Regions from separate parts of the Inquilinus sp. OTU3971 genome, predicted to be linked through region 1. Evidence: predicted binding sites of a transcription regulator. Region 1 holds the regulator's gene; each other region holds the start of a gene.

Region 1 (11,056 bases):
GTGATCAGAAGCGCGCCGCCCCAGGCCAGGCGCTGCCAGTCCTCGTAAGGGCTGAGCGCGAACTGGAAGATGACCACCGGCAGGTTGGCCATCGGCGCGTTCATGTCCGTGCTCCAGAACTGGTTGTTCAGGGCGGTGAACAGCAGCGGCGCGGTCTCGCCGCTGATCCGGGCCACCGCCAGCAGCACGCCGGTGATCATGCCGTTGCGCGCGGCCCGGTAGCAGATCATCAACACCACCTTCCACTGCGGCGAGCCCAGCGCCGCGGCGGCCTCGCGCAGGGTGTTCGGCACCAGCTTCAGCATGTCCTCGGTGGTGCGGATCACCACCGGCATGGCGATGATCGACAGGGCCACGGCACCGGCCCAGGCCGAGAAATGGCCCATCGACGACACCATGATCTCGTAGACGAACAGGCCGATCACGATCGAAGGCGCGCTGAGCAGGATGTCGTTGATGAAGCGGATCACCTCCGCCAGCTTGCTGGTCTTGCCGAACTCGGCCAGATAGGTGCCGGCGAGGATGCCGATCGGGGTGCCGATCAGCGTGCCGACCACGGTCATGATCAGGCTGCCGAAGATCGCGTTCAGCAGGCCGCCCCCCTCGCCCGGAGGCGGCGGGGTGGATTCGGTGAACAGGGCCGGCGTGATGGCGGAGAGGCCGTTGGCCACCAGCGTCGCGAGAATCCAGACCAGCCACATCAGGCCGAAGGCGGCGGCACCGACCGAGATGGCCAGCGCCGCCTTGTTGACGGCGCGACGCCGGGCGTAGAGTGCGGATGAAGCCGGCATGTCCTAGCCCCCCGTCTTGCGCTGCAGCCGCAGCAGCTGGATCTTGGCCAGCGCCAGGACGATGAAGGTGATGACGAAGAGCACGAGGCCCAGCGCGATCAGCGACGAGGTGTAGAGGTCGCCGACGGCCTCGGTGAACTCATTGGCGATCGAGGCCGAGATGGTGGTGCCCGGCGCCAGGATCGAGTTCGAGATGCGGTGGGCGTTGCCGATGACGAAGGTCACCGCCATGGTCTCGCCCAGCGCCCGGCCGAGGCCGAGCATGACGCCGCCGACCACGCCGACGCGGCTGTAGGGCAGCACCACCTTCCACACCACCTCCCAGGTCGTGGCCCCCAGGCCGTAGGCCGATTCCTTGAGCAGCGGCGGCACCGTCTCGAACACGTCGCGCATGATCGAGGTGATGAAGGGCAGCACCATGATCGCCAGGATCAGCCCGGCGGTGAAGATGCCGATGCCGTAGGGCGGGCCGGCAAAGAAGATGCCGATCCAGGGGAGCTTACCGAGCGTCTGGATCAGGAAGGGCTGCACCGTCTGCTGCAGGATCGGCGCCAGCACGAAGAAACCCCAGATGCCGTAGATGATGCTGGGGATGCCGGCCAGGAGCTCGATGGCGATGCCGAGCGGCCGCTTCAGCACCGGAGGGCACAGCTCGGTCAGGAAGATGGCGATGCCGAAGCTGATCGGGACGCCGATCACCATGGCGATCAGCGAGGTCATCAGCGTGCCGTAGATCGGCGCCAGTGCGCCGAACTTCTCCGTGACCGGGTTCCAGACCTCGTTGGCGACGAAGCCGAAGCCGAAGGTCTGCAGCGCCGGCATGGCGCCGATGATCAGCGACAGGATCACCCCGCCGAGGATCGCCAGCACCAGCACGGCGAAGAACAGCGTGACCAGGCGGAAGCCGGTGTCTGTCGCGCGCTGGCGCCGCGCGGTCCGCGCGTCGATCCGCGGCCCGATCTTCTGATAGGTGGCATCCACCATCGATCACCTTGCCCTGGAAACCGGCGGCGCCGTGCGTAAATTCGCACGGCGCCCAATCGATCAGCCGTTGCCGGCGATCACTTCGAGGCGGTCCAGACCGGCTTGCCGTCGGCGCCCTTGATGCTGTCGGCCCAGGTCTTGTGGACCATGTCGACAACCGCATCCGGCATCGGCACGTAGTCGAGATCCTCGGCCAGCTTGTCCTGGCCGTAGGCCCAGGCGAAGAACTGCAGCGCGGTGGCCGACGCGGCCTGATCCTGCGGCTGCTTGTACATCAGGATGAAGCTGGCGCCGGTGATCGGCCAGCTCTCGGCACCCGGCTCGTTGGTCAGGATGACGTAGTAGCCCTTGGCATTGGCCCAGTCGGCGGCCGAGGCCGCGGCCTGGAAGCTCTTGATCGTCGGGTCGACCGCCTTGCCGTCCTTGTTGACCAGCTTGATGTAGGTCAGCTTGTTCTGCTTGGCGTAGGCATATTCGACGTAGCCGATGGCGCCTTCGGTCTGCTTGGCGGTGTTGGCGACGCCCTCATTGCCCTTGGCGCCGATGCCGGCCGGCCACTGCACCGAGGAGTTGGCGCCGACCGTGTCCTTGAACTTGGCGTTCACCGACGAGAGATAGGTGGTGAACAGGAAGTTGGTGCCCGACCCGTCCGACCGGTAGGCCGGGGCGATGGCGGTGTCCGGCAGCTCGACGCCCGGGTTCAGCGCCTTGATCTTGTCGTCGTTCCAGGCGGTGATGTCGCCGAGATAGATCTGCGCGACCAGGTCGCCGCTGAGGATCAGCTGGCCCGGCGCGACGCCCGGGATGTTCACCACCGGCACGACGCCGCCCATGATCATCGGGAACTGCACGAGGCCGGCGGCGTCGAGGTCCTCCGGCTTCAGCGGCATGTCCGAGGCGCCGAAGGTGACGGTCTTTTCCTTGATCTGCTTGATGCCGCCGCCCGAGCCGATCGACTGGTAGTTCAGGCCGATGCCGCTTTCCTTCTTATAGGCGTCGGCCCACTTGGCGTAGACCGGGTAGGGGAAGGTGGCGCCGGCGCCGGAAATATCGGCCGCCTGGGACGCGCCCGCCACGAGCGCAACCGCCGCGCCGAGCACCGCGCTGCGGAGGATGGTTCGTGAAAAAAGCTTCACGCGAATCTCCTGTGGTGGTGGGACGAGCCCTGCAGCGTCGTCCGTCACGGCGGAGGCCGTGTTCGACAGCAGGCTATAGTCGCCGCCACAGAAGCTTTTAAGACAGTTCAGTTACAGTTTTATGAAGGCCCCGGCCGACCGGCTTGCCGCCTGGGGCGGCGGGCAGATGCACGGTGAAAACGCTGCCGCGGCCGACCTCGCTGTCGATCTCCAGCCGGCCGCGATGGCGGCTGACGATGTGCTTGACGATGGCGAGGCCCAAGCCAGTGCCGCCGACGGCGCGGCTGCGCGCCGGGTCGACGCGGTAGAATCGCTCGGTCAGCCGCGGCAGGTGCTCGCGGGCGATGCCGTCGCCCTGGTCGGTGACGCTGACGACGAGGCTGCTCCGCCGTCCCTCCGCCGCCGGCCGCGCGGACAGGCCGACGACGCCGCCCTGCTTGCCGTAGTTGATCGCGTTCGACACCAGGTTCTGGAACACCTGGTACAGCTGGTCCGAATCCCCAACCACCGGGGGCAGGTCGGGCGCCAGGTCGAGCTCGAGCCGCTGCGCCTTGCGCTGGGCCTTGAGCTCGAGCGCGTCGGCCACCGACTGCAGCAGCGGGCCGACCGCCACCCGCCCGGTCGGCGGCACATGCTCGTCCAGCTCGATGCGGGACAGCGACAACAGGTCGTTGACCAGCCGCGACATCCGTTCGGCCTGCTGCTGCATGATACCGAGGAAGCGCTCGCGCGCCGCCGAATCATCCCGCGCCGGGCCGCGCAGCGTCTCGATGAAGCCCATCAGGCTGGACAGCGGCGTGCGCAGCTCGTGGCTGGCATTGGCGACGAAATCGGCCCGCATCTGCTCGACCCGCTTGGTCGCGGTCAGGTCGTAGAAGGTAACCAGCAGCGCCGGCTCGGGCCGGTCGCCGGATTCGCGCTCGCCGGCATCGCCGCGCCGCTCGAAGCGCTGGATGCGGACCTCGAACTCGCGCTCGATCGGCACCGGCAGGTTCAGCGCCACGGTCTGGATCGGGCCGCCGGCGAGGACGGCGTCGACCGCGGCGACGATCTCCGGATGGCGGATCGCCTCGGCCATGTCGCGGCCCAGCAGCCGGTCGCCGAACAGCCGCCCGGCGGCCTCGTTGGCGCGCAGCACGCTGCGGTCGCCGGCCAGCACCAGGATCGGGTCGTCCTGCGCCTCCAGGATCTCCGACGCGGTCTGCAGCTCGACCGCCAGGCTGCGCTCGCGGCCGCGGGCGTGGCGCTGCAGCCGCTGCAGGTGCAGGAACAGGATCTGGCCGATCTCGGTCGAGGGCCGCGGCGGCCGCTCCGGCGCCTCGGCGGTCGACGCCTCGATGTGCCGGCGCAGCAGGTCGAGGTCGCGCAGCAAGCGCCAGGCGAAGACGCCGGCGACGCCGACCACCGCCACCACGCCACCCACCGCCAGCCAGACACCGATCCCGCCAGACCCGTGCGACAGCAGCAGCAGCGCGATCACCAGGGCGGCGATCACCCCGATGCCGAACAGGTGGCGATAGATCGGTCCGGCCATGCACACGTGCCCCGAGCAGCGAGCCCCAGAATACCGCGATCACGCGGGACGCGGCGACGCTACCTGCGCTCGATGACGGTTTCGTGTCGCCGGCTGCGGCATGACGGCCGGTGCCGCCATCCGTCAGGAGGGGACGGACACGCCGGCGCCGGCGCCCATATAGGGGCCGCGGGCCGGCTTCTCCGACCGCTCGCAGGCGGCGGCGCCGACCGCCACCGCCAGCAGCACGGCGAGGAGGCCGAGGCGGCGCATCATTCGCCCCGGGCCACGCCGACCATGGCCGGGCGCAGCAGCCGGCCCTGCAGCACATAGCCGGGCTGGATCACTTGGACGATGGTGCCGGCCGGCTTGCCGGTGCCCGGCAGCTCGAACATGGCCTGGTGGAAGTTCGGGTCGAAGGTCTCGCCGACTGGCTCGATCCGGGTCACGCCGTGGCGCTCGAAGGCGGCCAGCAGCTGGCGCTCGGTGGCGGCGACGCCGTCGACCAGGGTCTTCAGCGCCGCATCCGCCTCGACCGCCCCGGCCGGCACCGCGTCGATGGCGCGGCGCAGGTTGTCGGCGGCGTCGAGCAGCGACTTGGCGAAGCCGGAGATGGCGTATTTCGCCGTATCCTCGCGCTCGCGCTCCGACCGGCGGCGGATGTTCTCGGTCTCCGCCAAAGCGCGCAACGCCTGGTCCTTCAGCTTGGCGTTGTCGGCCTCGAGCTCCGAGATGCGTTCCAGCGCCCCGGCCAGCGCCGCGTCGTCGGTGACCCCGGCGGTCCCGGATTCGGCGACACCCTCGACCTCGGGCCCCACGGCCCCGGTCTCCGGCTCCGTCGCGTCGGGGCGGTGCTCGGCGGACATCGTCTTGTTGTGCATCATGCTACCTGGTTCGTGGTCTCGTTGGTCCTGAGGAGACGGCCTATCATCTTCGCGGTGTAATCCACCATCGGGATGATGCGCGCATAGTTCAGCCGGGTCGGCCCGATCACGCCGACGGCGCCGACCACACGCTGGTCGCCGCCCTTGTACGGGGCGATGATCATCGAGCAGCCGGTGTGGCTGAACAGCCCGTTCTCGGCGCCGATGAAGATCTGCACGCCCTCGGCGGCATTGGCCGCGTCGAGCATCTTGAGCAGCGCCTCCTTGGTCTCCAGCGCCTGGAACAGGGTGCGGATGCGCTCCAGATCCTCCAGCGCGGTGACGTCGTTGAGCAGGCGGGACTGGCCCTTGACGATCAGCGTGCCGCCTCCGCCGCCGCTCCAGGTGGCGAGCCCGGCCGCGACCACCTTGGCCGCGAGGCTGTCGAGCTGGCTTTTCTGCGTCTCGATCTCACCCAGCACCTCGGCCCGCGCCTCGCCGATGGTGCGGCCGACGATGCGGGCGTTGAGGTAGTTGGTGACGTGGACGAAGGTCGAGGCCGGCAGGCCCAGCGGCACCTCCAGCACCCGGTTCTCGACCATGCCGTCCTCGGTGACCAGCACCACCAGGGCGCGGCCCGGCGACAGGTTGACGAACTCGATATGCTTCAGCGGCCGGTCGGTCTTCGGCGCCAGCACCAGCCCGGCGCAGGCGGACAGGCCGGAGAGGGCCGAGGTCGCCTCCTCCAGCATCTCCGACACGCCGCGCCCGGCCTGGGCGCACATCGCCTCGATCGAGGCTCGCTCGCTCTCGCCGACATCGCCGAGCTGCATCAGCCCGTGCACGAACAGGCGCAGCCCCGCATCGGTCGGCAGCCGCCCGGCCGAGGTGTGCGGGGCGTAGAGCAGGCCGGCATCCTCGAGATCCGCCATGACGTTGCGGATCGTCGCCGGCGACAGCGACATGCCGAGCCGGCGCGACAGGGTGCGGCTGCCCACCGGCTCGCCGGACTGGACATAGGCGTCGACGATCTGGCGGAAGATCTCCCGCGAGCGCTCGTCGAGGTCCCGGAACGCCTGGCCGCCGGATCGGGTCGAGAGTTCGTTCAGCATGCTCATGGCCGTCGCCACGCTATGTAGGGGCCGTCTGACCCGAATCAACGTGCCGGGCTTTACGGGCCGAAGCTGCAAGGATAGCGTGCGGGCCCCTCGCCGAGAACAGAAAGCGACCCCATGCGACCGTCCGGACGCGCCTTCGACGCCCTGCGCGCCATCCGCCTCGAGACCGACGTCAACAAATACGCCGAGGGCTCGTGCCTGGTGAAGTTCGGCGACACCCATGTGCTGTGCACCGCCTCGGTCGACGACCGGGTGCCGTCCTGGCTGAAGAACGGCGGCAAGGGCTGGGTGACGGCGGAGTACGGCATGCTGCCGCGCGCCACCGACCAGCGCACCGACCGCGAGGCCGCGCGCGGCAAGCAGACCGGGCGGACCCAGGAGATCCAGCGCCTGATCGGCCGGTCGCTGCGCGCCGTCACCGACCTGAAGGCGCTGGGCGAGATCCAGATCAAGGTCGATTGCGACGTGCTGCAGGCCGATGGCGGCACCCGCACCGCCGCGATCACCGGCGGCTATGTCGCGCTGGTGCTGGCGCTGCGCCATCTGGTGCAGATCCGCAAGATCAAGGCGCTGCCGCTGACCGACAGCGTCGCCGCCATCTCCTGCGGCCTGCACCAGGGCCAGGCGGTGCTGGACCTCGACTATGCCGAGGATTCGAGCGCCCAGGCCGACGCCAACTTCGTCATCACCGGCAAGGGCGGGCTGGTCGAGGTGCAGGCGACGGCGGAGCAGACCCCGTTCAGCCGGGCCGAGTTCGACGCGCTGCTGGCGCTGGCCGAGCAGGGCACGGCCGAGCTGACGGCGATCCAGAAGGCGGCGCTCGGAGAGGATTGAGGCCTCCGGGATGCGGCGGTGCGGCGCTTGAGCCGCGGCCGGGGGCGTGAAATCCTGCGGCCCCATCATGCGGGAGAGGGTTGATGCTCGGCCTCCTGGCGCTGCTCACGGCGCTCGCCACCGTCCTGATTCCGGGTCTGCCGCAGGTCGGTGACGGGCTGGCGACGGCCTCACGGACCTTCGCCGCCCTGCCCCATGCCGAGAAGCTGATCGACTACGCTCCCGAAGGCGGCGGCCCGGTCCTGTACCGGCTGCCGGGCAATGTCTGCTTCCTGCGCCTGAGCCGGCAGGCAGGCCAGACCGAATGGGTCCGGCGCGACGATCAGGACCGGATCGAGATCACCGTCTCCGCCCCCGGCTTGGCCCAGGCGGGCGGCCGCTTCGACCCCGACGGCACCGCAGAGCTGCAGCTGGGCGGCCGCGCCGTGGCGGTCCCGGTCGTGTCGCCTGGCCTGCCGACCTGGCGCTTCACGCTGGAGGACTCGCCGGCGCTGCAGGAGACGCTCGACGCCGACGAGGCGACGCTGCACTTCATCGCGGTCCGCGGCGGCAAGCCGGTGCCGGAGGAGCTTCTGAGCATCGCCGCCGGCAACCTCTGGCAGGGCATCCAGGGCCTGGAGTCCTGCGCCATCGGCGCCGAGCCGCCGGGCGTGGTCGGGCCTTGAGTGCGCCCGCGGTTGCGGTCCGAGCGCGGCGGGCAGATCATCCCGGCATCCGATCCGACCCCGCGAGGTCCCCATGATCGAAGCCTCCTGCCATTGCGGCGCCGTGCGGCTGCAGGTCGCGGAGCGGCCGCAGCGCCTGACCTCCTGCAACTGCTCGATCTGCCGCCGCCTCGGCACGCTGTGGGCCTATTACCCACGCGACCAGCTGACCATCGTGCAGGGCGCCGGCACCACCGTGCCCTACATCCAGGGCGACCGCACCCTGGCGCTCCACCACTGCCCGACCTGCGGCTGCGTCACCCATTGGGAGGGGCTTCCGGCCGGGGACCCGGCGCGGGTTGCGATCAACGCCCGGCTGATCGACCCGGCCGAGATCGATGGCGTGCCGGTGCGCCGTTTCGACGGGGCGGACACCTGGACCTATCTGGATTGATAGGTGGCGGCCGCGGCCTCGACCCGATGCCTCAGGCCGGAGCACAGGCCGACGGCAAAGGCGGTCTCGGCCATCAGGAACATCGGGCCGATCAGCAGCTGGAACAGGTTCGACAGGAAGGCCGGCCGCTTGCCCTCATAGGCGTGGCCGACCAGCTGCAGCGCCCAGCCGCCGACGAACAGCGTGCCGGCGACGATCCAGGTGACCGAGCCGCCGCCGGCCAGGGCATGGGCGACGATCAGCCCCGGGATCACCACCACCGCCATGGCCAGGCCGAGCCCGAGGTCGAGCGCGACCCACAACAGCCAGACCAGGAGCGCGACGAGGTCGGCCAGCGTCGCCGGCCAGCCGCCGATGCTGCCGAGCGGCACGGTGGCCAGCGCGATGAGCACGGCCAGGATGATCGCCGGGATGCCGAAGAAATGGGTCAGCCGGTTGCGGCCGTCGCGGTGGAAGCTGGTGTACATCGCCATCTGGCGATCGAACAGATCCGAAGCCATGCGCGATCCTCCCCGAGAGGAGAATAAACCCAGCAGGGGAGAATCGCGCCGAAAATCCTCAGTCCTGCAAGGCGAGGAGCAGGCTGGACGTATCGACCCGGCCGCCGGCCTTGGCCTGGACTGCCGAGTAGAACTGGTCGACCAGCGCCGTCACCGGCAGCCGGGCGCCGTTGTGCTTGGCCTCCTGGAAGCAGATGCCGAGGTCCTTGCGCATCCAGTCGATGGCGAAGCCGAAGTCGAACTTGTTCTGCAGCATGGTGCGGCCGCGATTCTCCATCTGCCAGCTCTGGGCCGCGCCCTTGGAGATGACGTCGAGCACCAGATTGCCGTCGAGCCCGGCCTTCTGGGCGAAGTTCAGCCCCTCGGCCAGGGCCTGGACCAGCCCGGCGATGCAGATCTGGTTGACCATCTTGGTCAGCTGGCCGGCGCCGGCCGGGCCCATCAGGGTGCAGGCGCGGGCGTAGCTGTCGATCACCGGCTTGGCGACGGCGAAGACCGGCTCGCGCCCGCCGCACATCACCGTCAACACGCCGTTCTCCGCCCCCGCCTGGCCGCCGGAGACCGGCGCGTCGAGGAAGCCGAAGCCGAGCTTGTCGGCCTCCGCCTCCAGCTCGCGGGCGATGTCGGCCGAGGCCGTGGTATGGTCGACCAGGATGGCGCTGCCGGACATGCCGGCGAAGGCGCCGTCCGGCCCCTGGACCACGGAACGGATGTCGTCGTCGTTGCCGACGCACATGAACACGATCGCGGCGTCCTTCGCCGCCTCGGCCGGGGTCGGCGCCCACTGGCCGCCGTGACGCTCCGCCCAGGCCTCGGCCTTCGCCGCGGTGCGGTTGAACACGGTGACCTCGTGCCCCGCCTTGACAAGATGCCCCGCCATCGGCGCGCCCATGACGCCCATGCCCAGGAATGCGACCTTCATCGTCCTCGCCCCTCACCGCCATGCGTTGGAGGCGACACAGTGCACCAACCGCCGCCTTTGATTCCAGCCTCCGGCGCGCGTATCTGATGCCCATCATGACGATAAGACGTTTCGCCGCCGACCATCTGGTCATCGCCAGCCACAACAAGGGCAAGATCCCGGAGATCGCCGCCCTGCTGCAGGGCCGCGTGCCGCGGCTGACCTCGGCCGCCGACCACGGTGTGCCGGAGCCGGAGGAGACCGGCGACAGCTACATCGCCAATGCCGAGCTGAAGGCCCGCTTCGTGGCCGCGGCCACCGGCCTGCCCTCGCTGGCCGACGACAGCGGCGTTTCCGTCAGCGGCCTGGGCGGCGATCCCGGCATCTACTCCGCCCGCTGGGCCGAAAAGCCCGACGGGACCGGCCGCGACTTCGCCCATGCCATGGAGCAGGTGCGGCTGAGGCTGGGCGACCACCCGGACCGCGGCGCCCGCTTCGTCTGCGCCCTGTCGCTGTGCTGGCCGGACGGGCATTGCGAGACGGTGGAGGGCGAGATCCGCGGCCAGCTGGTCTGGCCCGCCCGCGGCACCAAGGGCTTCGGCTACGACCCGATCTTCGTGCCGAACGGCCACGACCGCACCTTCGGCGAGATGGAGTCGGCCGAGAAACACGCCATGAGCCACCGCGCCGACGCCTTCCGCAAGCTGGTGGCGCGCTGCTTCGAGGGCGGATGACCGCCCCCGGTTTCGCCCTCTATGTCCATTGGCCGTTCTGCCGGTCGAAATGCCCCTATTGCGACTTCAACTCGCATGTCCGGGAGCAGGTGGAGCATGAGCGCTGGCGCCGGGCGCTGGTGGCGGAGCTGGACCATTTCGCCGACCTGACGCCGGGCCGGACGCTGACCTCGATCTTCTTCGGCGGCGGCACCCCGTCGCTGATGCAGCCGGCCACGACGGCGGCGGTGATCGACCGCGCCGGCGAGCGCTGGGGCCTGGCGCCCGATGTCGAGATCACGCTGGAGGCGAACCCGACCTCGGTCGAATCCCACCTCTTCGCCGGCTTCCGCGCCGCCGGTGTGAACCGGGTGTCGCTCGGCGTCCAGGCGCTGGACGAGGCGTCGCTGCGCTTCCTCGGCCGCAACCATTCGGCGGATGAGGCGCTGGCCGCCGTCGGCCTGGCCGCCCGGCATTTCGACCGCTTCTCCTTCGACATGATCTACGCCCGGCCGGGCCAGACCGTGGCCGGCTGGACGGCGGAGCTGCGCCGCGCGCTGGACCATGCCGTCGGCCACATCTCGGCCTATCAGCTGACGATCGAG
Region 2 (11,056 bases), on a different contig from region 1:
GACCCAGCCGTCCTTGCTCTTCTGCCGCAGGAAGGCCACCGCGTTCGGATGGGAATCCAGCTCGGCATGGTAGCGGCGGCAGAATTCCGGCCACCTCTCCGGCCCCTGATGCATCCATTGGCGCAACTCGTCGCTCGGCGCCACGGTCTTGAGCCAGAGGTCGAGTGCCGCCTGCTCCCTGGTCAGGCCGCGCGGCCACAGCCGGTCGACCAGGATGCGATAGCCGTCGCCCTCTTCGGGCGGGTCGTAGACGCGCTTGACCCGGATCATGAGCCGGCCTCGTCGCGCTTCCGGGCCTTGGGCGAAGGCTTTGCCTTGGGCTTCGGGTCCAGACCGGCATAGGCCGGGTCGATCTCGTGCAGATAGCAGGGCGGGGAGCTACATTCCCCGATCTCGTCTTCGGCCGGACCGTCCTTCGATCGGGCCGGGGCATGGCGGCTCGCCATCTCGTTCGTTTCCTCGTCTGCAGCGACGGTCTGCGCCGTCGCCGTTCCCTGAATCTTCCGCATTCCGGCGCTCGACATCAAGACTCCGTGGCTCAACGCCGCCCTGCAGGATAGGAAGGGGGCCATGGACGACATCGATGCCTTCATCCGCGCCAACACGGCGCCGACCCGACCGCCGTTGCTGCCCGAGCTGCTGCTGCATCTCGCCACCGAGGTGACGCCGCTGTGGCAGGCGACCGAGGAGTCGCTGCGCCGCACCGGACTGCCGCCGCCCTACTGGGCCTTCGCCTGGGTCGGCGGCCAGGCGGTGGCGCGATACATCCTGGACCATCCGGACAGCGTCGCCGGGAAGCGGGTGTTCGACTTCGCCTCCGGCTCCGGCATCGTCGCCCTGGCCGCGGCCCGGGCCGGCGCCGCGGCGGTGACGGCGGCGGAGATCGACCCGATTGCAGTGGCCGCGATCCGGCTGAACGCGGCAGCCAATGGCTGCGCGGTCGAGGCCGACAGCGGCGACCGGATCGGCGACGCGCTGACCGGCATCGATATCGTCTGCGCCGGCGACGTCTGCTACGAGAAGCCGATGTCCGACCGGGTCATGCCCTGGCTGCGCGCCCTGGCCGCCGCCGGCAAGACCGTGCTGCTGGGCGATCCCGGCCGCGCCTACCGGCCGCAGGACGGGCTGGAGGAGATCGCCCGCCGCCAGGTGCCGACCAGCGTCGAGATCGAGGACCGCGCCGTGCGCGAGGCCGTGGTCTGGCGCGTGCTGCCGGGATAGGCCGCAGGTTGGGTTCGCCAGGCGAACCCAACATCGCACCGCCTGGAAATTGTTGGGTTCGCGTCCGCGAACCCAACCTGCGTCAATTGGCAGTCGGCGCCGCCGGCGTGGTGGTCGCGGGGGCGGCCGGGGCGGTTGCCGGAGGCGGCGTGACCGCGGGAGACGCCGGAGCGGCCGGAGCAGTCGTGGCCGGAGCCGCCGGAACGGCAGGCTCGGTCACGACCGGGGCCGCAGGAACCGCGGGGGTCTGCGCCGGCGCGGCGGGGACAGCCGGCGCGGCCGGAGCCGTGGTGGCCGGCGCGGCGGGCTGGGCCGGGGCCGCGGGCAGCGTCTCGCCCGGGGCCGTGGCTGGCGGCACGGTGGTCTCGCCGCCCGGCGCCACGGGCACGGTCTGCCCCGGCACGGTCTGCCCCGGGATGATCTCGGCCGGGGGCTGGGCCGGCGGTTCGGCCGCCTTCCTCGCCGCGGCTGCGCGGCGGCCGGCGGCGCGGGCCAGATAGGCCCGCCGGGCCTCGTCCTTGTTGGCGTAGACGTCCGGGTGGTCCACCGGCTGGCCGAACTCGTCCGGGAAGCGGGTGTAGTAGCCGATATAGACCGGGATCTCCTCCGGCAGGCGCTCGCTGTACATCCGGCCGGTGCGGATCTTGCGGTCGATCTCGTCGACGCTGACGCCATCGGCCCAGGCCGCCAGCTCCCGCACCTGCTGGACCCGGACGCAGCCATGGCTCAGCGCCCGCTTCTCGTGGCCGAAATAGCTCTTCTGCGGCGTGTCGTGCAGATAGATCGACTGGTCGTTGTCGAGCTCGAGCTTGATCCGGCCGAGCGGGCTGCGCGGTCCCGACGGAATGTACTCACTGGCCTCGTTGCGGACGATCGACGGCGTCGGCGTCCAGTCGGGGTTGTACTTGATCGCGTACATGTTCGACATCAGCTCGGGCGTCGAGGTTCCCGCGGCCCCGACCACGACCTTGCTGCGGATCACCGGGGCGCCGTCCTGGAAGGCGATCAGCTCATAGGACGGGATGTTCACCAGGATGAACTTGCCGCGCGCCGGGATCGCGACGTTGACGCCGGCGTCGCGCATCGCCTGGACGAAGGGGGACACGGGCGGCGGCGCGGGCTGCTCCGGCGCCGGCAGGCTGGCGGTCTGCTGCGTCCCGGCCGGCACGCAGGCGGCCAGCACCAGGATCGAGGCGACCGCCAGGGCAGCACGGGCGATCGGCCCGCGGTGGTGCGGCGCGTTCTTGGGACAGGCGGTCATCACGAATTCCCCTTCCGTCGCGGACCGCCGGGCCGGTCGTGCCCGGGGCCGTTGCATTCATTTAGTTGCCGGTACTCGGCCCGGCAATCGAAAGACTGCAGTGGCCCCACGAGGTCTTGCATCGCTGGTCGATATGGCAAAAAAGGGGCGCTCCGAAGAGCGCCCCTCCACAATTCGACGTTTGGACGATCCGATCCGCAGATCAGAAGTCCATGTCGCCCATGCCACCCATGCCGCCCATGCCGCCGCCCGGCGCCGAAGCGGCCGGCTTCTTCTCGACATGCTCGGCCACCATCGCCTCGGTGGTGATCAGCAGGCTGGCCACCGACGCGGCGTTCTGCAGCGCGGCGCGGACGACCTTGGTCGGGTCGATGACGCCGGCCTTGATCAGGTCGCCATACTCGCTGGTCTGGGCGTTGTAGCCCCAGTTCTTGTCGTTCTTGTCCTGCAGCTTGCCGACAACGATCGAGGCGTCGCCGCCCGCGTTGGTGACGATCTGCCGGATCGGCGCCTGCAGGGCACGGCGGACGATGTCGATGCCGACGCGCTCGTCGTCGTTGTCCGGCTTGACCTTGTCCAGCGCCTTCGAGGCATAGAGCAGGGCGGTGCCGCCGCCCGGGACCACGCCTTCCTCGACCGCGGCGCGGGTCGCGTGCATCGCGTCGTCAACGCGATCCTTGCGCTCCTTCACCTCGACCTCGGTGGCGCCGCCGACGCGGATCACCGCGACGCCGCCCGCCAGCTTGGCCAGACGCTCCTGCAGCTTCTCGCGGTCGTAGTCCGAGGAGGTCTCCTCGATCTGCGCCCGGATCTGGTTGCAGCGGCCCTCGATCTCCTTCTTGGCGCCGGCGCCGTCGACGATCGTGGTCTCTTCCTTGGCGATCAGGACCTTCTTGGCCCGGCCGAGCATGTCGAGCGTGACGCTCTCGAGCTTGATGCCGAGATCCTCGGAGATGACCTGGCCGCCGGTCAGGATGGCCATGTCCTCGAGCATCGCCTTGCGGCGATCGCCGAAGCCCGGGGCCTTGACCGCCGCGACCTTCAGGCCGCCGCGCAGCTTGTTGACCACCAGGGTGGCCAGGGCCTCGCCCTCGACGTCCTCGGCGATGATCAGCAGCGGCTTGCCCGACTGCACCACAGCCTCGAGCACCGGCAGCATGGCCTGCAGGTTCGACAGCTTCTTCTCATGCAGGAGGATGTACGGAGCCTCGAGGTCCGCGATCATCTTCTCGGCATTGGTGATGAAGTACGGCGACAGGTAGCCGCGGTCGAACTGCATGCCCTCGACGACTTCGAGCTCGGTGTCGAGGCTCTTCGCCTCTTCCACCGTGATCACGCCCTCGTTGCCGACCTTCTCCATGGCCTTGGCGATCATCTCACCGATGTCGCGCTCGCCATTGGCGGAGATGGTGCCGACCTGGGCGACTTCGGCGTTGGTCTTGATGACCTTCGACCGGGTCTTGAGGTCCGCGACGACGGCCTCGACGGCCTTGTCGATGCCGCGCTTCAGGTCCATCGGGTTCAGGCCGGCGGCAACCGCCTTGACGCCCTCGCGGACGACCGACTGGGCCAGCACGGTCGCGGTGGTGGTGCCGTCACCGGCCAGGTCGTTGGTCTTCGACGCGACCTCGCGCACCATCTGCGCGCCCATGTTCTCGAACTTGTCGGAAAGCTCGATCTCCTTGGCGACGGTGACGCCGTCCTTGGTGATCCGCGGCGCGCCGAACGACTTGTCGAGCACGACGTTGCGGCCCTTCGGGCCCAGGGTGACCTTGACCGCATCGGCCAGGATATCGACGCCGCGCAGCATGCGGGAGCGGGCGTCGAGCGAGAACTTAACGTCCTTCGCAGCCATCTCTTTATTCCTTGTCTATCGGGATTCCGGTGAAGGCGACGGGGCGGATCAGGCCGCCTTGGCCGACTTCTTCACGGTGATGATGCCGAGGATGTCGCTCTCCTTCATGATCAGGAGATCCTGACCGTCGAGCTTGACCTCGGTGCCGGACCACTTGCCGAACAGAATGCGGTCACCGGCCTTGACGTCCAGCGGCTGCAGCTTGCCGGCTTCGTCGCGGATGCCGGCGCCGACCGAGATCACCTCGCCCTCCTGGGGCTTTTCCTTGGCGGTGTCCGGGATGATGATCCCGCCAGCGGTCTTCTCGTTCTGCTCGATGCGGCGCACCAGCACACGGTCGTGCAGGGGACGGAATTGCATCGTTCTCTCCCACTCTCTCTGTTTTAGAGATCTGCGTTCAGGGCCTGCCCCGGCCGGTCGTTAGCACTCTCGGCCGGTGAGTGCTACGCATTTAAGGGGATGCCGGAAGCCGGTCAAGGCCCGTGCGCAGATTCTCTCAGCGAAAGACCGCGGGCAGCCAGAGCGAGAGCGCCGGAATGTAGGTCACGGCCAGCAGCACCGCGATCGAGGCGCCGAAGAACGGCCAGATCGTGCGCATCGCCTCGCGGATGGTGATCTTGCCGACGGCGCAGCTGACGAACAGCACCGATCCGACCGGCGGCGTGTTCAGGCCGATGCCGGCGTTGAGGATCAGGATCACGCCGAAATGCACCGGATCGATGCCGAAGGCCTTGACCACCGGCAGCAGCACCGGGGTGCAGATGATGATCATCGGCGCCATGTCCATGAAGGTGCCGAGGATCAGCAGCGCCACGTTGATCAGCAGCAGCACCGTCAGCGGATCGCTGGAGATGGCGTTGATCGCCTGCACCGTCGCGGTCTGCACCTGCAGCAGCGCCATCAGCCAACCGAAGGCGCCGGCCGTGCCGATCACCAGCAGCACCATGGCGGTGGTGCGCACCGCCCCCTGCACCGCCTCGACGAAGCCGCGCCAGTCGAGCTCGCGATAGACCAGGAGCGCCACCAGGAAGGCGTAGACCACCGCGATGCAGGAGCTTTCGGTGGCGGTGAAGACGCCGGAGCGGACGCCGCCGAAGATGATGCCGATCAGGAGGATGCCCGGCAGCGCCAGCACGAGGTAGCGGCCGACCGCACGCAGCCCCGGAAACGGATCGGCGGGATAGCCGCGCCGGCGGGCGACGACATAGGCGGCGACCATCAGCGCGGCCGCCAATAGCAGGCCGGGGATGATGCCGGCGGTGAACAGGTCGGCGATCGAGACGTTGCCGCCCGCCGCGATCGAATAGAGGATCATGTTGTTGGACGGCGGGATCATCAGCGCGATGATCGCGGAATTGGCGGTGACGTTGACGGCATAGTCCCGGGCGTAACCCCGCGCGGCCATCTGCGGGATCATCAGCCCGCCGATCGCCGAGGCGTCGGCCACCGCCGAGCCGGAGATGCCGCCGAACAGGGTCGAGGCGACGACGTTGACCTGGCCCAGGCCGCCGCGCATATGGCCGACCAGGCTGGCGGCGAAGCGGATCAGCCGCGCCGCGATGCCGCCGCGGATCATCAGGTCGCCGGCGAAGATGAAGAACGGGATTGCCATCATGGCGAAGGCGTTCATGCCGGAGTTGATCTGCTGGAACACCACCACCGGCGGCAGGCCCATATAGAGCACCGTCGCCAGCGAGGAGATGCCGAGGCAGAAGGCGATCGGCATGCCCATGAACATCAGCAGCGTGAAACCGCCGAACAGGATCCACAACTCCATCACGCCAGCTCCTGCACGCCTTCGACCGCCGCCTCGTGCTCGACGCCGGCAATCTGTTCGAACAACCGCTCGGCGGCGAACAGCGCGATCAGCGCACCGCCGATGATCAGGGGAATGAAGTCGAAGCCGCCCGGCAGGTCGAGCACCGGGATGGTCGCGGTCCAGGTGCCGATCGCCAGCTCGACCGAATACCAGACCATGGCGGCGCCGAAGCCGAGGATGAGCAGCAGGTTCACCGCCTCCAGCACCCGGTTGAGCCCCGCCGGCAGCACCTGCTGCAGGAAATCGAGCCCGAGATGGAAGCTCTCGCGCACCCCGACCGCGGCGCCGAGCAGGATGAACCAGCCCATCAGCTGCAGCGTCACCGGCTCGGCCCAGCTCGGTGTGTCGTTCAGCACGTAGCGGGCAAAGACCTGCCAGCCCACGGTGACGGTCATCGCCAGCATGCCGAAGCCGGCCAGCCACAGGGCGCCGGTGGACAGGACGCCGAGGGTCCGGCGGGTCAGAGCCAGGACGGAAGCCATTCCGGCCGATCTCCCATGACAGAAGGGCCGGCCCCGCGCATCGCAGGGCCGGCCGGGCGGCACAGCCTCACTGCACCGCGCGGATGCGCTCCACCAGCGACTTCATCGCGTCGGTGGTGACGAACTTGTCGTAGACCGGGCCCATCGCGGCCGAGAACGCGGCCTTGTCGACGGTGATGATCTCGGCGCCGCCGGCCCGCACCTTCTCCTCGGACTGCTTCTCGCGCGCGGTCCACAGCTCGCGCATCTTGATCACCGATTCCTTGGCCGCCTGGCGCAGCACCGCCTGGTCGTCGGGCGACAGCTTGTCCCAGGCGATCTTGGAGATCACCAGCACCTCGGGCGTCAGCGAGTGCTCGGTCAGGGTGTAGTGCTTCGCCACCTCGAAATGGCGCGACGATTCGTAGGAGGGCCAATTGTTCTCGGCGCCGTCGACGACGCCGGTCTCCAGCGCCGAATAGACCTCGCCGAAGGACATCGGCGTCGGATTGGCGCCGAAGGCCTGCATCATCGCGATCCACAGGTCGGATTGCTGGACCCGCAGCTTCAGCCCCTTCATGTCCTCGATCGACCGGATCGCGGTCTTGGTGGTGTAGAAGGACCGGGCGCCGGAATCGTAGAAGGCCAGGCCGACCAGGCCGTGCGGCTCGAACGCCTTCAAGATCTCGTCGCCGATCGGGCCGTCCACCACCTTGTGCATGTGGTCGACCGACCGGAACAGGAAGGGCAGGCCCAGCACCTGCGTCTCCGGCACCAGGTTGTTGAACGGCGCCGTATTCACCCGGTTCATGTCGATCACGCCGAACCGGGTCTGCTCGATCGTGTCCTTCTCGGCGCCGAGCTGGGCGTTGTTGAAGACCTGGATCTTGATCCGCCCGCCGGTGCGCTGCTCCATCAGCTCGCCGAGATACTTGACCGCGTCGACCGTCGGATAGCCGTCGGGATGGATGTCGGCCGAGCGCAGCGTCTGCGCCGAAGCCGGAAGGGCAGCCAGCGACAGCGCCGCCCCCAGGACCAATGCCGCAATGGATTTCACGGAACGCCTCCCCTTTGATCGGCCTGGTAGATCAGGCCGCCGTCTAGTATGGTAAGAGGGAGCCTAGTATGGTACCTGACCTGATGCAATATCCCTTGCGAGCGTGACCGCATGGCGCCACTCGATCTGCTCGACCCGACCACCAGCATCGCCCGCCTGATCGAGCTGGAGATCCGCAAGGCCATCGTCACCCTGGCCATGAAGCCCGGCGCGCCGCTGTCCGAGCAGGAGATCGCCGTCCGCTACGGCGTGTCGCGGCAGCCGGTGCGGGAGGCCTTCATCGCCCTCGCCCGCTCCGGCCTTGTCGAGATTCTGCCGCGGCGCGGCACCTTCGTGGTCAAGATCTCGGTCGAGCGCATGCTGGAGGCGCGCTTCGTCCGCGAATCGCTGGAGAGCGCTGTGGTGCGGCGCGCCTGCGAGCGCTTCGACGCCCGGGTGCGCACCCGCATCGACTTCCATCTCGACGCCCAGGAGCTGGCGGCGTCGGCGGGCGAGCATTACGAGTTCCAGCGCGCCGACGAGGCCTTCCACGCGGCGATCGCCGAGGGCGCCGGCTGCCCGTCGGCCTGGACCGTGATCGAGGATTTGAAGGCGCATATGGACCGCGTCTGCCACCTGACGCTGCCCTCGGCCTCGTCCCTGCCGGGGCTGATCGACCAGCACCGCACCATCCTCGCGGCGATCGACCGGCGCGACCCGGACGGCGCCGAGGCGGCGCTGCGGGCGCATCTGTCGGAGATTCTGCGGGCCTTGCCGACAGTGCAGCGGGAGCACCGCGACCTGTTCGCGTGAGCGGCCACGGAAGGTCTGGCAGCACTCCTGCCCGAGCGCTGCTAACACATTGATTTTACTAGATATACCCTTGTACGGATCGGAAATCCACATCACATTTCCTTCATGGACCGGACACGCGAGGCCGGCCGTGCGGAAAGGGATGGCGAAGGGAATGACCGATCTGGAACGTCAGCTGCAGGGCTACCGCCTGACCACGGCGGAGATCCTCTACCACCTGCCCGACCACCCCGGGCTGCTGCAGAGCTTCGTGTGGCAGAAGCTGGACCTGGCGCCGCGCTATCCGGAGCTGCAGCGCTTCCTCGACTTCTGGAGCCACAGCATCGAGGGCAGGCTGCATTCGGTCCGGGTCGCCTCGACCGGCGTGGTCAAGCCGGCCGATCTGCGGCTATGCAGCGCCGAATTCCGACTGCACTGAGCGGGACGAGGAGGCAGGCCGGCGGCGGGGCCGTCAAATACCCCGCCGCCGCCCGTGACCTGGAGGGGGGATCCGGTCACGGGGTCCTGCATCACACGGCTGCGGCGGGGAGGGACTCCGCCGGGCCGCCGAGGCCCGCCACTGTCGGGCGACCGAAGCCGCTCGCGAACCAGCGCCGTTGGGGCCTCACCCTTCCTAACAATGCGGTCTCCGATCGGTTCCCGGAGAATCGCATCGGCCGCGCGACGCCCATGCGCCGGCCGCGGATGACGCCCGCCGCCCCGTCTTGCTACCCTCCGCCGCAAAGTCAGGGAGAGGTCAGCGTGGACGGACATATGGCGGCGGGTCTTCTGGGCGGTATCCGACCCGACATCGCACGGCTGCCGGAAAGCGGCATCGTCGAGGTGGTCAATGCCGGGCGCGGCAAGCCCGACCTGATCCCGCTGTGGGTCGGCGAGGGCGACCAGCCGACGCCGGGCTTCATCGCCGAGGCGGCCAACCGGGCCCTGCTCGAGGGCCAGACCTTCTACACCTGGCAGCGCGGCATCCCGCCGTTGCGCGAGGCGCTGGCCGGCTATGTCGGCCGGATCGCCGGGGCCACGGTGCCGCCGGGCCGGATCTACGTCACTGTCGGCGGCATGCAGGCCATCATGATGACCATGCAGGCGCTGGTCGGGCCGGGCGACGAGGTGGTCCTGCCCGCCCCGGTCTGGCCGAACATCTTCAGCGCCGTCGAGATCGCCGGCGGCCGCACCGTGCCGGTGCCGATCGGGGTCGAGAACGGCCATTGGCGGCTGGACCTGGACCGGCTGTTCGCCACCTGCGGGCCGCGCACCCGCGCCCTGTTCCTGAACAGCCCGGGCAACCCGACCGGCTGGACCCTGACGGCGGAGGAGCAGAAGGCGATCCTCGACTTCTGCCGCGCCCGCGGCATCTGGATCGTCGCCGACGAGGTCTATGCCCGCTTCGTCTACGACCGGCCAGTGGCGCCGTCCTTCCTGTCGATCGCCGCGCCGGAGGACCGGCTGGTGGTGGTCAACACCTTCTCCAAGAACTGGGCGATGACCGGCTGGCGAATCGGCTGGGTGGTGGCGTCGGAGGAGCTGGGGCAGGTCTATGAGAACCTGCAGCAGTTCAACACCTCGGGCGTGCCGACCTTCCTGCAGCACGGTGCGGTGGCCGCCATCGAGCAGGGAGAATCTTTCATCCAGAGCCAGGTGGACCGCTGCCGCACCGCGCGCGACCTGGTGGTCGGCCGACTGTCGGAGTCGCCGCGGGTCCGGCTGACCCGCCCGGACGGCGCCTTCTACCTGTTCTTCGGGGTCGAGGGCGAGCCGGACAGCCGGGCCCTGGCGCTGCGCCTGCTGCACGAGGCCAATGTCGGCCTCGCCCCCGGCTCGGCCTTCGGGCCCGGCGGCGAGGGCCATCTGCGGCTGTGCTTCGCCGGCTCGGTCGAGCGGCTGCAGACCGCAATGGACCGCCTGCTGCCCGCCCTGTCGTGAGCAGGGGGAGGCCGTGAACCGGGCGCTGCTGCAGCGCCTGGTCCCCAACACCCTCGCGGCCGCGACAGAGGGCCGGCAGCGCGCCGATGTCGGCCCCTTCGCGCTGTTCGTCTCCGAGGCCAGCGACGACCCGATCCAGAGCTTCGCCGTGCCGGTCGCGCCCGCGCCGGACTGGCGGCCGGCGGTGGTCGAGCTGCAGCAGGCCTTCGACGCCGCTGGCCGGCGCTTCCGCATCGAGTTCTTCCGCGAGCTGCACCCCGCTCTGTCCCCGACGCTCTATGCCATGGGCTATGAGCGCGAGATGGAGGCGCCGCTGATGATCCTGCATCGCGACGCCTATCGGCCCGCGCCGGACGGCCCGGCGCGGCTGCTGGCGGCGGAGGACGAGGCGGCGCTCGACGGGCTGATGCTGGTCCAGCACGAGGCCTTCGACCAGCCGCTGGACGCCGCCGGCGAGGCGGATTTCCGTGCCCGGCTGCGGCAGGGCCTGGCCCGCGGCAGCCGGCGGGCCGCCCTCGCCCGCCTCGACGGCACCCCGGCCGCCAGCGGGCTGCTGCTGATCGGCGGCGACACCGCCGAGCTGGCGGCGGTGGGCACCCGGCCGGCTTTCCGCCGCCGCGGCCTGGCACAGGCGGTGTGCCGCCAGCTGCTCGATGCCTATTTCGCCGGC
Region 3 (9,286 bases), on a different contig from region 1:
CGGCGGCATCCACCACCTCCGCCGTCTTGTCCGGCTGGTCCCAGTAGCCGCGCATCACCGAATAGCCGCGGGTGCACAGCTCGCCGCGCTCGCCGCGCGGTACGATGCGCCCCTCGGGGTCGACGATCTTGACCTCGAGATGCGGGTGGATCCGGCCGACGGTGGCGACCCGCCGCTCCAGCGTGTCGTCGACCGCGCTCTGGAAGCTGACCGGGCTGGTCTCGGTCATGCCGTAGCAGATGGTGATCTCGCCGATGTTCATCTGGCCGACCACCCGCTTCATCACCTCGATCGGGCAGGGGGAGCCAGCCATGATGCCGGTGCGCAGGCTGGAGAGGTCGAACTCGCCGAAGCGCGGATGGTCGAGCATGGCGATGAACATGGTCGGCACGCCGTAGAGCGCGGTGCAGCGCTCCTCCGCCACCGTGGCCAGTGTCGCCAGCGGGTCGAAGCCCTCGCCCGGATAGACCATGGCGGCGCCGTGGGTGACGGCGGCCAGGTTGCCCATGACCATGCCGAAGCAATGGTACAGCGGCACCGGGATGCAGATCCGGTCCTGCTCGCCCAGCGCCAGGCCGCGCCCGACGAAATAGCCGTTGTTCAGGATGTTGTGGTGGCTGAGGGTCACGCCCTTGGGCGAGCCGGTGGTGCCGCTGGTGAACTGGATGTTGGCCGGGTCGTCGAATTGCAGCGTGCCGGCGAGCTGCCGCAGCCGGTCCCGCTCAATCTCGCCGCCAAGGCCGGCGACGCTGTCGAAGGGGATGGTGCCGGGGTTGGAGCCGCCGATCTGGATCACCGCACGCAGCGCCGGCAGCTTCGCCGCCCGCAGCCTTCCCGGCTCGGCCGTCGCCAGCTCCGGCGCCAGGGTGTTCAGCATGCCGAGATAGTCGCTGGTCTTGAACGCGGTGGCGGTGACCAGCGCCGCGCAGCCGACCAGCTTCAGCGCGTATTCCAGCTCGGCCAGGCGATAGGCCGGGTTGACCGTGACCAGGACCAGCCCGGCCTTGGCGGCGGCGAACTGGGTCAGCGCCCATTCCGCCCGGTTCAGTGACCAGATGCCGATGCGGTCGCCGGGCTGCAGGCCAAGCGCCAGCAGGCCGCCGGCGAAGGCCTCGGCCCGCTCGGCGAGGTCGCGCCAGCTCCAGCGGATGCCGAGGGCCCCCTGGGCCCGGTCGATCAGCGCCGGCCGGTCGGGCCAGCGTGTGGCGGCGCGGTCCAGCGCCTGGCCGATGGTCTCGCCCAGCAGCGGCGCATCGGCGATGCCGCTGACATAGCTCGGTCCGCTGACCATGGCGCGCCTCCCGATCCGCCTCGCCGTTTGCGGGCAGTCTAGCGGTCGGGCACCCGCTTGCGCAGGCCGAAAATGCCCTGGCGCGGGGCGGCTACTCGATCCAGCCGCGCACGTCGTTGGCCGCCACCAGCGCCTTGTCGAAGGCGCGGAGGTCGAAGCGGCGGGCCTCATCCTCCTCGGCGGCGGTCAGCGGGTCGTTGCGCCGCATCTCCGCCTCGGCCGTCGCATCCTCGCCTCGCCGCAGCAGCTCCGTGGCGTGCTTCCAGTTGAGCCGCTGCCGCGGGCCCGGGCCCGAGCCGGTCTGCGCCCAGTCGCGCAGGCCGATGCAGAGGGAGGTAAACAGCAGCAGGCCGGGATCGTCGTTCGATTCCTGGCTCATGGGGACTCCAAGCGATTCTGTTCCGGAATGACATGGCCCGGAGCCGCGCAGGGGCAACCGAAGCCTGTGGGCAGGCCGTGCCGGCCCATTCGCCGCCCGGACTAGCGCAGCCCGGATGCGGGCGTCAACGATTGATGACGGCATCCGGGCTGCCGGGCGGGTCGCCCAGCGAAGGATCGCGAGGGGATGGGGAGGGCGCCGGACGCCCTCCCGTCACCGCATCAGGCCGGGGTGGCGGCCGGGGAGGTGATCATCCAGGACACGCCGAAGCGGTCGGCCACCATGCCGAAGCGCGAGGCGAAGAAGGTCGGGGCCATCGGCATCTGCACCTGGCCGCCATCGCCCAGGGCGGCGAACACCTTCTCCGCCTCGGCATCGGTCGGCATCTCGAGGGCCAGGGAGACGCCCTTGAACTCCGGCTTGCCCTGGCACATGCCGTCGGAGGCGAACAGCGTCGTGCCGCGGATGGTGACGCAGGCATGCATCACCTTCTCGGCCATGTCGGCGGTCATCGGGCCGCAGCCTTCCTGCGGCTGCGCATCCGGCTGGGGCGGCGCGTCCTTGAAGCGGAGCAACTGCTCGACCTTGGCGCCGAGGGTGCGCGTGTAGAATTCGAGCGCCTCGTCGCAGCGCCCGTCGAAGAACAGATAGGGCTTGATCGCCTGGGAAGCGGCTAACATGGCGGTGTTTCCTCTCCTGGGTCTGTGCTCTCGGGCCGGCACGGCAAAGGCCGGCGCCGATCCAAGGACGAGGCGCGGCGCTGCGGTCCGACAGCGCCGCGCCATTATTTTTTCGATGCGCAATCAGGCGCCGGAGGCATGTTACGCCATTGACCCCGCAGCGGCCAAACATGTCGCCCTTTATGCATGATTTCAGCGGCTTGGCACTCCGAACCTGAGAGTGCCAAAATTTTTGAGGAAGGTTCTTGAAGCCGATTTTCGACCTTCCTATGTCGGCATCCGTCGGGCCGGCGCCCCTGCATTTCAGCGGCGCCGTCCGTGACCACATGACGCCATTGGCAAGACAGGAGTCCGCAATGACATTCCGTCCGCTGCACGATCGCGTAGCCGTCCGGCGTCTCGACAGCGAGGCGAAGACCAGGGGCGGCATCATTATCCCCGACACCGCCAAGGAGAAGCCGCAGGAGGGCGAAGTGGTCGCCGTCGGCCCGGGGGCGCGGGATGAGCGCGGCCAGCTCGTGCCGCTCGATGTGAAGGTCGGCGACCGCGTGCTGTTCGGCAAGTGGTCGGGCACCGAGGTCAAGGTCGACGGGGAAGACATCCTGATCATGAAGGAAAGCGACATCATGGGCGTCCTGGAAGGCGCCACCCTGCGCCAGGCTGCCTGATCCGCCCACGTGGTCGTGTTTCGTTGAGGAGGAATGAACATGGCTGCCAAGGATGTGAAGTTCGCCACCGATGCGCGCGAGCGGATGCTGCGCGGCGTCGAGATCCTGGCCGATGCGGTCAAGGTCACGCTCGGGCCGAAGGGCCGCAACGTCGTGCTCGACAAGTCGTTCGGCGCGCCGCGGATCACCAAGGACGGCGTCACCGTCGCCAAGGAGATCGAGCTTTCCGACAAGTTCGAGAACATGGGCGCGCAGATGGTGCGCGAGGTCGCGTCGAAGACCAGCGACCTGGCCGGTGACGGCACCACCACCGCGACCATCCTGGCCTCGGCGATCGTGCGTGAGGGCGCCAGGGCTGTCGCCGCCGGCATGAACCCGATGGACCTGAAGCGCGGCATCGACAAGGCGGTCGAGGCCGTCGTCGCCGAACTCAGAGGCAAGGCGCGCAAGATCACCCGGAACGACGAGATCGCCCAGGTCGGCACCATCTCCGCCAATGGCGACGCCGAGATCGGCAAGTTCCTGGCCGAGGCGATGCAGAAGGTCGGCAATGAGGGCGTGATCACGGTCGAGGAGGCGAAGAGCCTCGACACCGAGCTCGAGATCGTCGAGGGGATGCAGTTCGACCGCGGCTACGTCTCGCCCTACTTCGTGACCAATCCGGAGAAGATGCGGGTCGAGCTCGATGACGCCTATGTCCTGATCCACGAGAAGAAGCTGTCTTCGCTGCAGGCGCTGGTGCCGCTGCTCGAGACGGTGGTGCAGTCGGGCAAGCCGCTCTTGATCATCGCCGAGGACGTCGAGGGCGAGGCCCTGGCCACCCTGGTGGTCAACAAGCTGCGCGGCGGCCTGAAGGTCGCGGCGGTCAAGGCCCCGGGCTTCGGCGACCGCCGCAAGGCGATGCTCGAGGACATCGCGGTCCTCACCGGCGGCACCGCGATCTCCGAGGATCTCGGCATCAAGCTCGAGAACGTCACGCTCGAGATGCTAGGCCGCGCCAAGCGGGTGGTGATCGAGAAGGAGAACACCACGATCGTCGACGGCGCCGGCGCCAGGAAGGAGATCGAGGGCCGCTGCAACCAGATCCGGGCACAGATCGAGGAGACCACCTCGGACTATGATCGCGAGAAGCTGCAGGAGCGTCTGGCCAAGCTGGCGGGCGGCGTCGCGGTGATCCGCGTCGGCGGCGCCACCGAGGTCGAGGTCAAGGAGCGCAAGGATCGCGTCGACGACGCGATGCATGCCACCAAGGCCGCGGTGGAGGAGGGCATCCTGCCGGGAGGCGGCGTCGCCCTGCTGCGCGCGGCCAAGACGCTCGACGCCCTGACCTGGGACAATGACGACCAGCGGACCGGCATCGACATCGTCCGCCGTGCCCTGCAGGCGCCGGCGCGGCAGATCGCGCTCAACGCCGGCGAGGACGGATCGCTGATTGTCGGCAAGGTGCTGGAGTCCGGCGAGCACGCCTTCGGCTTCGACGCCCAGGCCGGCGAGTATGGCGACATGTACGCCAAGGGCATCATCGATCCGGCCAAGGTCGTACGCGCCGCGCTGCAGGACGCGGCGTCGGTGGCCGGCCTCCTGATCACCACCGAGGCGATGGTCGCCGAGCTGCCGAAGAAGCCGGCGGCCGAGGCTCCGGCGCCCGGTGCGGGCATGGATTACTGAGGCGTGGCTGGTCGGCGGGGACGCTGCGAGCCTCCCCGTCGCCAGCGGCCGGTTTCATCGATTCCATTGGATATCGCTTCGGAGGTATCGCGATGGTTCGTCGCACTCGTCCAGGCCGGTTCCGGACAGCCGCCGGCTTCGGGGCGGTCGCCCTGGCCCTCGTCCTGTCCGGCGCGGCGGCACCTGCCGCGGGCACCCTGCCGCCCTTTGCCGGCCCGCAATTCAATTCGGTCGCGCCGATCCTGCAGCAAGCGACGCCGGCGGTGGTGAACATCGCCGTCCGCGGCCATGTGCGGGAGCGGAACCCGCTGTTCCAGGACCCGTTCTTCCGCCGCTTCTTCGACATGCCGGAGGTGTGGAGCGCGAGGTCCAGTCCGCGGGATCGGGCGTCATCGTCGACGCCCGGCAGGGCTACGTCCTGACCAACAGCCATGTGGTGGACGACGCCGACACGATCGAGGTCACCACCAAGGACAACCGGCGCTTCACCGCCAGGCTGGTCGGGCGCGACCCGGCGACCGACATCGCCGTGCTGCAGATCCCCGGCAGCGCCACGCTGACGGCGATGCCGTTCGGCGACAGCGGCCGGCTACAGGTCGGCGACTTCGTTGTCGCCATCGGCAATCCCTTCGGGCTGGGCCAGACGGTGACCTCGGGCATCGTCAGCGCCCTCGGCCGCAGCGGCATCGGCCGCAATGGCGGCTATGAGGACTTCATTCAGACCGACGCCTCGATCAATCCCGGGAATTCCGGCGGCGCGCTGGTCGACCTCAACGGCCGGCTGATCGGGATCAACACGGCGATCCTGTCCTCCACCGGCGGCAATGTCGGGATCGGCTTCGCCGTGCCGATCAACATGGCGCGCGCCGTGATGGACCAGATCATCCGCAACGGCTCGGTCCAGCGCGAGCGGATCGGCGTCTCGATCCGGGATCTGACGCCCGACTTGTCGCGATCGCTCCATCTCGACCGGACCGGCGGGGCCGTCGTCGTCTCGGTCGATCAGCGGTCGCCCGCGGCGCGTGCCGGGCTGCGGGCGAATGATCTGGTCGTCGCCATCGACGGCCTGCCGGTGAGAAATTCATCGGAGCTTCGGAACAAGATCGGCCTCACGCCGGTTGGAAACCGCGTCGAACTTACTATCGAGCGGGACGGCAGGACCCAGACCCTCGCGGTCGAGGTGGCGCCGAGCGGACGCTCGTGATCAGCATGCCCCGGTCTCGGGGCCCTGGAGGAGAAAGGACCAGCATGACCGGTTCTGCATCATCCATCAGCGCACGAGTGGTCGCTGCCTATCGCTCCAGCCGCGAGGCCGGTGCGGACGAGTGGACCGCGTGCGAGAAGGCGCTCGAGGTGTTCCGTCGGGCTCATCCGGACGCCTCTGCGGATTTCGCCAACACCTTCGTCTCCGACGTGCTGCGGGAGGCCTATCCGCCCGACCGCGTCGCCCGCCCGACGGCCGCTGTGCGCGAGCCGGTGGCCGCCTCCGCGGCACTCCGGCGCGCCAGGCACCCGGCTGGGATGGGCGCCGGCCCGCATTCATAGCCGGATCCCCATCCGCTGCATCCCCCGCGGTAAGACCTCAAGCGGGCTCCTGCCGACCCGGGCTGCGAGCCCGCTGATCTGATAGCCAGGTTCGACGATGAAGATTGCCCAGATCGCCCCTCTCTACGAAGCGGTGCCGCCCAAGCTCTACGGCGGCACGGAACGGATCGTCGCCCATCTGTCGGACGCGCTGGTCGCCCTCGGCCACGACGTCACCCTGTTCTCCAGCGCCGATGCCCACACCCGGGCCGGGCTGGTGCCGGTGCGCGACCAGGCGATCCGCCTCGACCCGAGCCCGCTGAAATCCGACTACGCCGCGCATCTGTCGATGCTGCACGAGCTGCGGCGGCGGGCGAGCGAGTTCGACATCATCCATTTCCATGTCGACCTGATCCATTTCCCGCTGTTCGAGAAGATCGCTCCCCGCACCGTGACCACCCTGCACGGCCGGCTGGACCTGAAGGACCTGCCGGAGGTCTACCGCCGATGGCCGGACTACCCGCTGGTCTCGATCTCGAACTCCCAGCGCCTGCCGCTGGCCGACGCCAACTGGGTGGCGACGGTGCATCACGGGCTGGCGGAGGATCTCTTCCATCCCACGGTCGCTCCGAGAGACGGGTATCTCGCCTTCCTTGGCCGGATCTCGCCCGAGAAGCGGCCGGACCGGGCGATCGAGATCGCTCGCCTGTCCGGCCGGCGCCTGCGCATCGCGGCCAAGGTCGACGACGCCGACCGGATCTATTTCAAGGAGGCAATCGAGCCGCTGCTGTCCGACCCGCTGATCGAGTTCATCGGCGAGATCGGCGACGACGCCAAGGCGGATTTCCTCGGCAACGCCGCAGGCTTGCTGTTCCCGATCGACTGGCCCGAACCCTTCGGCCTGGTCATGATCGAGGCCATGGCCTGCGGCACGCCGGTGATCGCCTGGAACTGCGGCGCGGTGCCGGAGGTGATCGATACCGGCACCACCGGCTTCATCGTCCGGTCGACGGAGGAAGCCGTAGAGGCGGTCGGGCGCCTGCCGGAGTTGGATCGCGGCGAGATCCGCCGGACCTTCGAGCGGCGCTTCTCCAGCCGGGTGATGGCGGAGCGCTACCTCGAGCTGTACGGCCGCCTGGCCGGCGAGGGCTCCCCCTCAGCCCTGCTGGCGGCCGAATGAGCCGGCCCGAGCTGATTCCGGAGGAGCCCGTTCCGGACCAGGCACCCCCGCCCGACCTCTCGGCCCGGCGCGTGCCGCTGCGGATGTATTCGCTGAAGCACGGCGACACCTTCCTGGTCGCCGACGCGCTCGGCAACATCGCCGGCGACGATGACGGGCTGTTCCACAACGACACCCGCATCCTGTCCCGCTTCGTCGTCCTGCTCGGTGGCAAGCTGCCGTCGTTGCTGGGCGCCGGGCTGAGCCAGGACAACGCCGTCTTCACCAGCCATGCCACCAATCGGACCCCGTCGCCGCTGGGCGACGAGGGGCTGCCGGACGGGGCGATCCATCTGCAACGGTCGATGCTGCTGTGGGGCGACCGGCTGTACGAGCAGATCCGGGTCGAGAATTTCGGCCAGGCCGAGGTCCGGGTGCCGCTAGCCCTCCGCTTCGGGGCGGATTTCCACGACATGTTCGAGGTGCGCGGCGCCACCCGGCTGCGGCGCGGCCGGCTGGCCGGGCCGGAGGTGCGCGGCGACGCGGTGGTGCTGCGCTACACCGGGCTCGACAAGGTCGGGCGCCAGGCGGTGATCCGGTTCTCGGAGGCGCCGCAGCGCCTCGACGGCGACGTGGCGGAGTTCGTGTTCCGGCTGCCGGGCCACGGCGCCTTCGACCTGTATGTCGAGGTCGGGGCGGAGGCGACGGCGGAGGCGCCCGGCCGGGCCGGGTTCCGCCATGCCAGCGCCCAGGCCAGGCGGCGGATGCGGACCCTGTCGCGGCACGGCACGGTGCTGCGCAGCTCCGGCCGGCTGTTCAACGACTGGATCGACAAGTCGCGCGCCGACCTGTCGCTGCTGGTGACCGAGCTGCCGACCGGGCCTTACCCCTATGCCGGCATCCCCTGGTTCTCGACCACCTTCGGCCGCGACGCGATCATCACCGCGCTGCAGACGCTGTGGCTGAGCCCGGCGCTGGCGCGGGGCGTGCTGCACTTCCTGGCGTCGCGCCAGGCGCTGGAGGCCTCGGCCTTCAAGGACGCCCAGCCCGGCAAGATCATGCATGAGGCGCGCCGGGGCGAGATGGTCGCGCTCGGCGAACTGCCCTTCGCCGAATATTACGGCGGGGTCGACACCACGCCGCTGTTTGTCATGCTGGCCGGCGCCTATGCCGGCCGCACCGGCGACATGGCGCTGATCGACGAGCTGTGGCCGGCGCTGCTGCGCGCCATCGGCTGGGTCGAGCGGGTGGCCGACGGCAACAGCGGCGGTTTCCTCGATTACGCCCGCAGCTCGGAGAAGGGGCTGTCGAACCAGGGCTGGAAGGACAGCCACGATTCCGTCTTCCATGCCGATGGCCGGTTCCCGGACGGGCCGATCGCGCTGGTCGAGGTGCAGGGCTACGCCTTCGCCGCCCTCCGCACCATGGGCGATCTGGCGGCCCAGCGCGGGCTGGACGACGAGGCGACGCGGTGGCGGGTGCGGGCCGAGGCGCTGCGCGTCGCGGTCGAAAGCCGGTTCTGGATGGAGGACAAGGGCTTCTACGCCCTGGCGCTGGACGGTCACGGCCAGCCCTGCCGGATCCGTGCCTCCAATGCCGGCCACCTGCTGTATTGCGGCCTGCCGTCGCCGGACCGGGCGGCGAGCGTCGCGCGCCAGCTGCTCGACACGCCGTTCAACTCGGGCTGGGGCATCCGCACCCTGGCCCGGGGCGAGGCCAATTTCAACCCGATGTCCTACCACAACGGCTCGGTCTGGCCGCATGACGGGGCGCTGAGCGCCGCCGGCCTGGCCCGCTACGGCGAGCGCGCCGGCGTCGTCCGGCTGCTGAGCGAGCTGTTCGAGACGGCGGTGCATTTCGACATGCGGCTGCCGGAGCTGTTCTGCGGCTTCCCGCGGGTGCGGGGCGAGGGGCCGA

The links. The regulator HrcA, encoded in region 1, represses chaperone genes, less so after heat shock. The targets are predictions, from matches to a motif close to GTTAGCACTCNCCNNNGGNGAGTGCTAAC.
Region 2: groES (co-chaperone GroES) is a predicted target of HrcA. The motif match lies at 4,757-4,785, and genes of this name have one in related genera.
Region 3: AAHM41_RS08240 (co-chaperone GroES) is a predicted target of HrcA. The motif match lies at 2,550-2,578, and genes of this name have one in related genera.

The regions. Positions count from the first base shown of each region.
Region 1 is NZ_JASATH010000079.1:12,712-23,767, forward strand. Features, by position in the region: gene pstA (phosphate ABC transporter permease PstA) at 1-791, opposite strand, end outside; gene pstC (phosphate ABC transporter permease subunit PstC) at 795-1,775, opposite strand; gene pstS (phosphate ABC transporter substrate-binding protein PstS) at 1,853-2,911, opposite strand; gene AAHM41_RS20060 (ATP-binding protein) at 3,009-4,445, opposite strand; gene AAHM41_RS20065 (hypothetical protein) at 4,569-4,697, opposite strand; gene grpE (nucleotide exchange factor GrpE) at 4,697-5,308, opposite strand; gene hrcA (heat-inducible transcriptional repressor HrcA) at 5,305-6,405, opposite strand; gene rph (ribonuclease PH) at 6,520-7,239, shown strand; gene AAHM41_RS20085 (hypothetical protein) at 7,323-7,904, shown strand; gene AAHM41_RS20090 (GFA family protein) at 7,978-8,337, shown strand; gene AAHM41_RS20095 (Mpo1 family 2-hydroxy fatty acid dioxygenase) at 8,325-8,837, opposite strand; gene AAHM41_RS20100 (NAD(P)-dependent oxidoreductase) at 8,896-9,759, opposite strand; gene rdgB (RdgB/HAM1 family non-canonical purine NTP pyrophosphatase) at 9,855-10,472, shown strand; gene hemW (radical SAM family heme chaperone HemW) at 10,469-11,056, shown strand, end outside.
Region 2 is NZ_JASATH010000012.1:35,597-46,652, reverse strand. Features, by position in the region: gene AAHM41_RS05195 (DUF488 domain-containing protein) at 1-270, opposite strand, end outside; gene AAHM41_RS05190 (hypothetical protein) at 267-509, opposite strand; gene AAHM41_RS05185 (class I SAM-dependent methyltransferase) at 571-1,221, shown strand; gene AAHM41_RS05180 (L,D-transpeptidase family protein) at 1,304-2,482, opposite strand; gene groL (chaperonin GroEL) at 2,685-4,337, opposite strand; gene groES (co-chaperone GroES) at 4,386-4,697, opposite strand; gene AAHM41_RS05165 (TRAP transporter large permease) at 4,834-6,114, opposite strand; gene AAHM41_RS05160 (TRAP transporter small permease) at 6,114-6,638, opposite strand; gene AAHM41_RS05155 (TRAP transporter substrate-binding protein) at 6,706-7,674, opposite strand; gene AAHM41_RS05150 (GntR family transcriptional regulator) at 7,786-8,466, shown strand; gene AAHM41_RS05145 (usg protein) at 8,621-8,884, shown strand; gene AAHM41_RS05140 (pyridoxal phosphate-dependent aminotransferase) at 9,220-10,386, shown strand; gene AAHM41_RS05135 (GNAT family N-acetyltransferase) at 10,400-11,056, shown strand, end outside.
Region 3 is NZ_JASATH010000022.1:52,544-61,829, reverse strand. Features, by position in the region: gene AAHM41_RS08255 (AMP-binding protein) at 1-1,291, opposite strand, end outside; gene AAHM41_RS08250 (hypothetical protein) at 1,383-1,670, opposite strand; gene AAHM41_RS08245 (VOC family protein) at 1,892-2,350, opposite strand; gene AAHM41_RS08240 (co-chaperone GroES) at 2,707-3,018, shown strand; gene groL (chaperonin GroEL) at 3,058-4,686, shown strand; gene AAHM41_RS08230 (hypothetical protein) at 4,779-5,108, shown strand; gene AAHM41_RS08225 (S1C family serine protease) at 5,042-5,890, shown strand; gene AAHM41_RS08220 (hypothetical protein) at 5,935-6,231, shown strand; gene AAHM41_RS08215 (glycosyltransferase family 4 protein) at 6,329-7,390, shown strand; gene AAHM41_RS08210 (amylo-alpha-1,6-glucosidase) at 7,387-9,286, shown strand, end outside.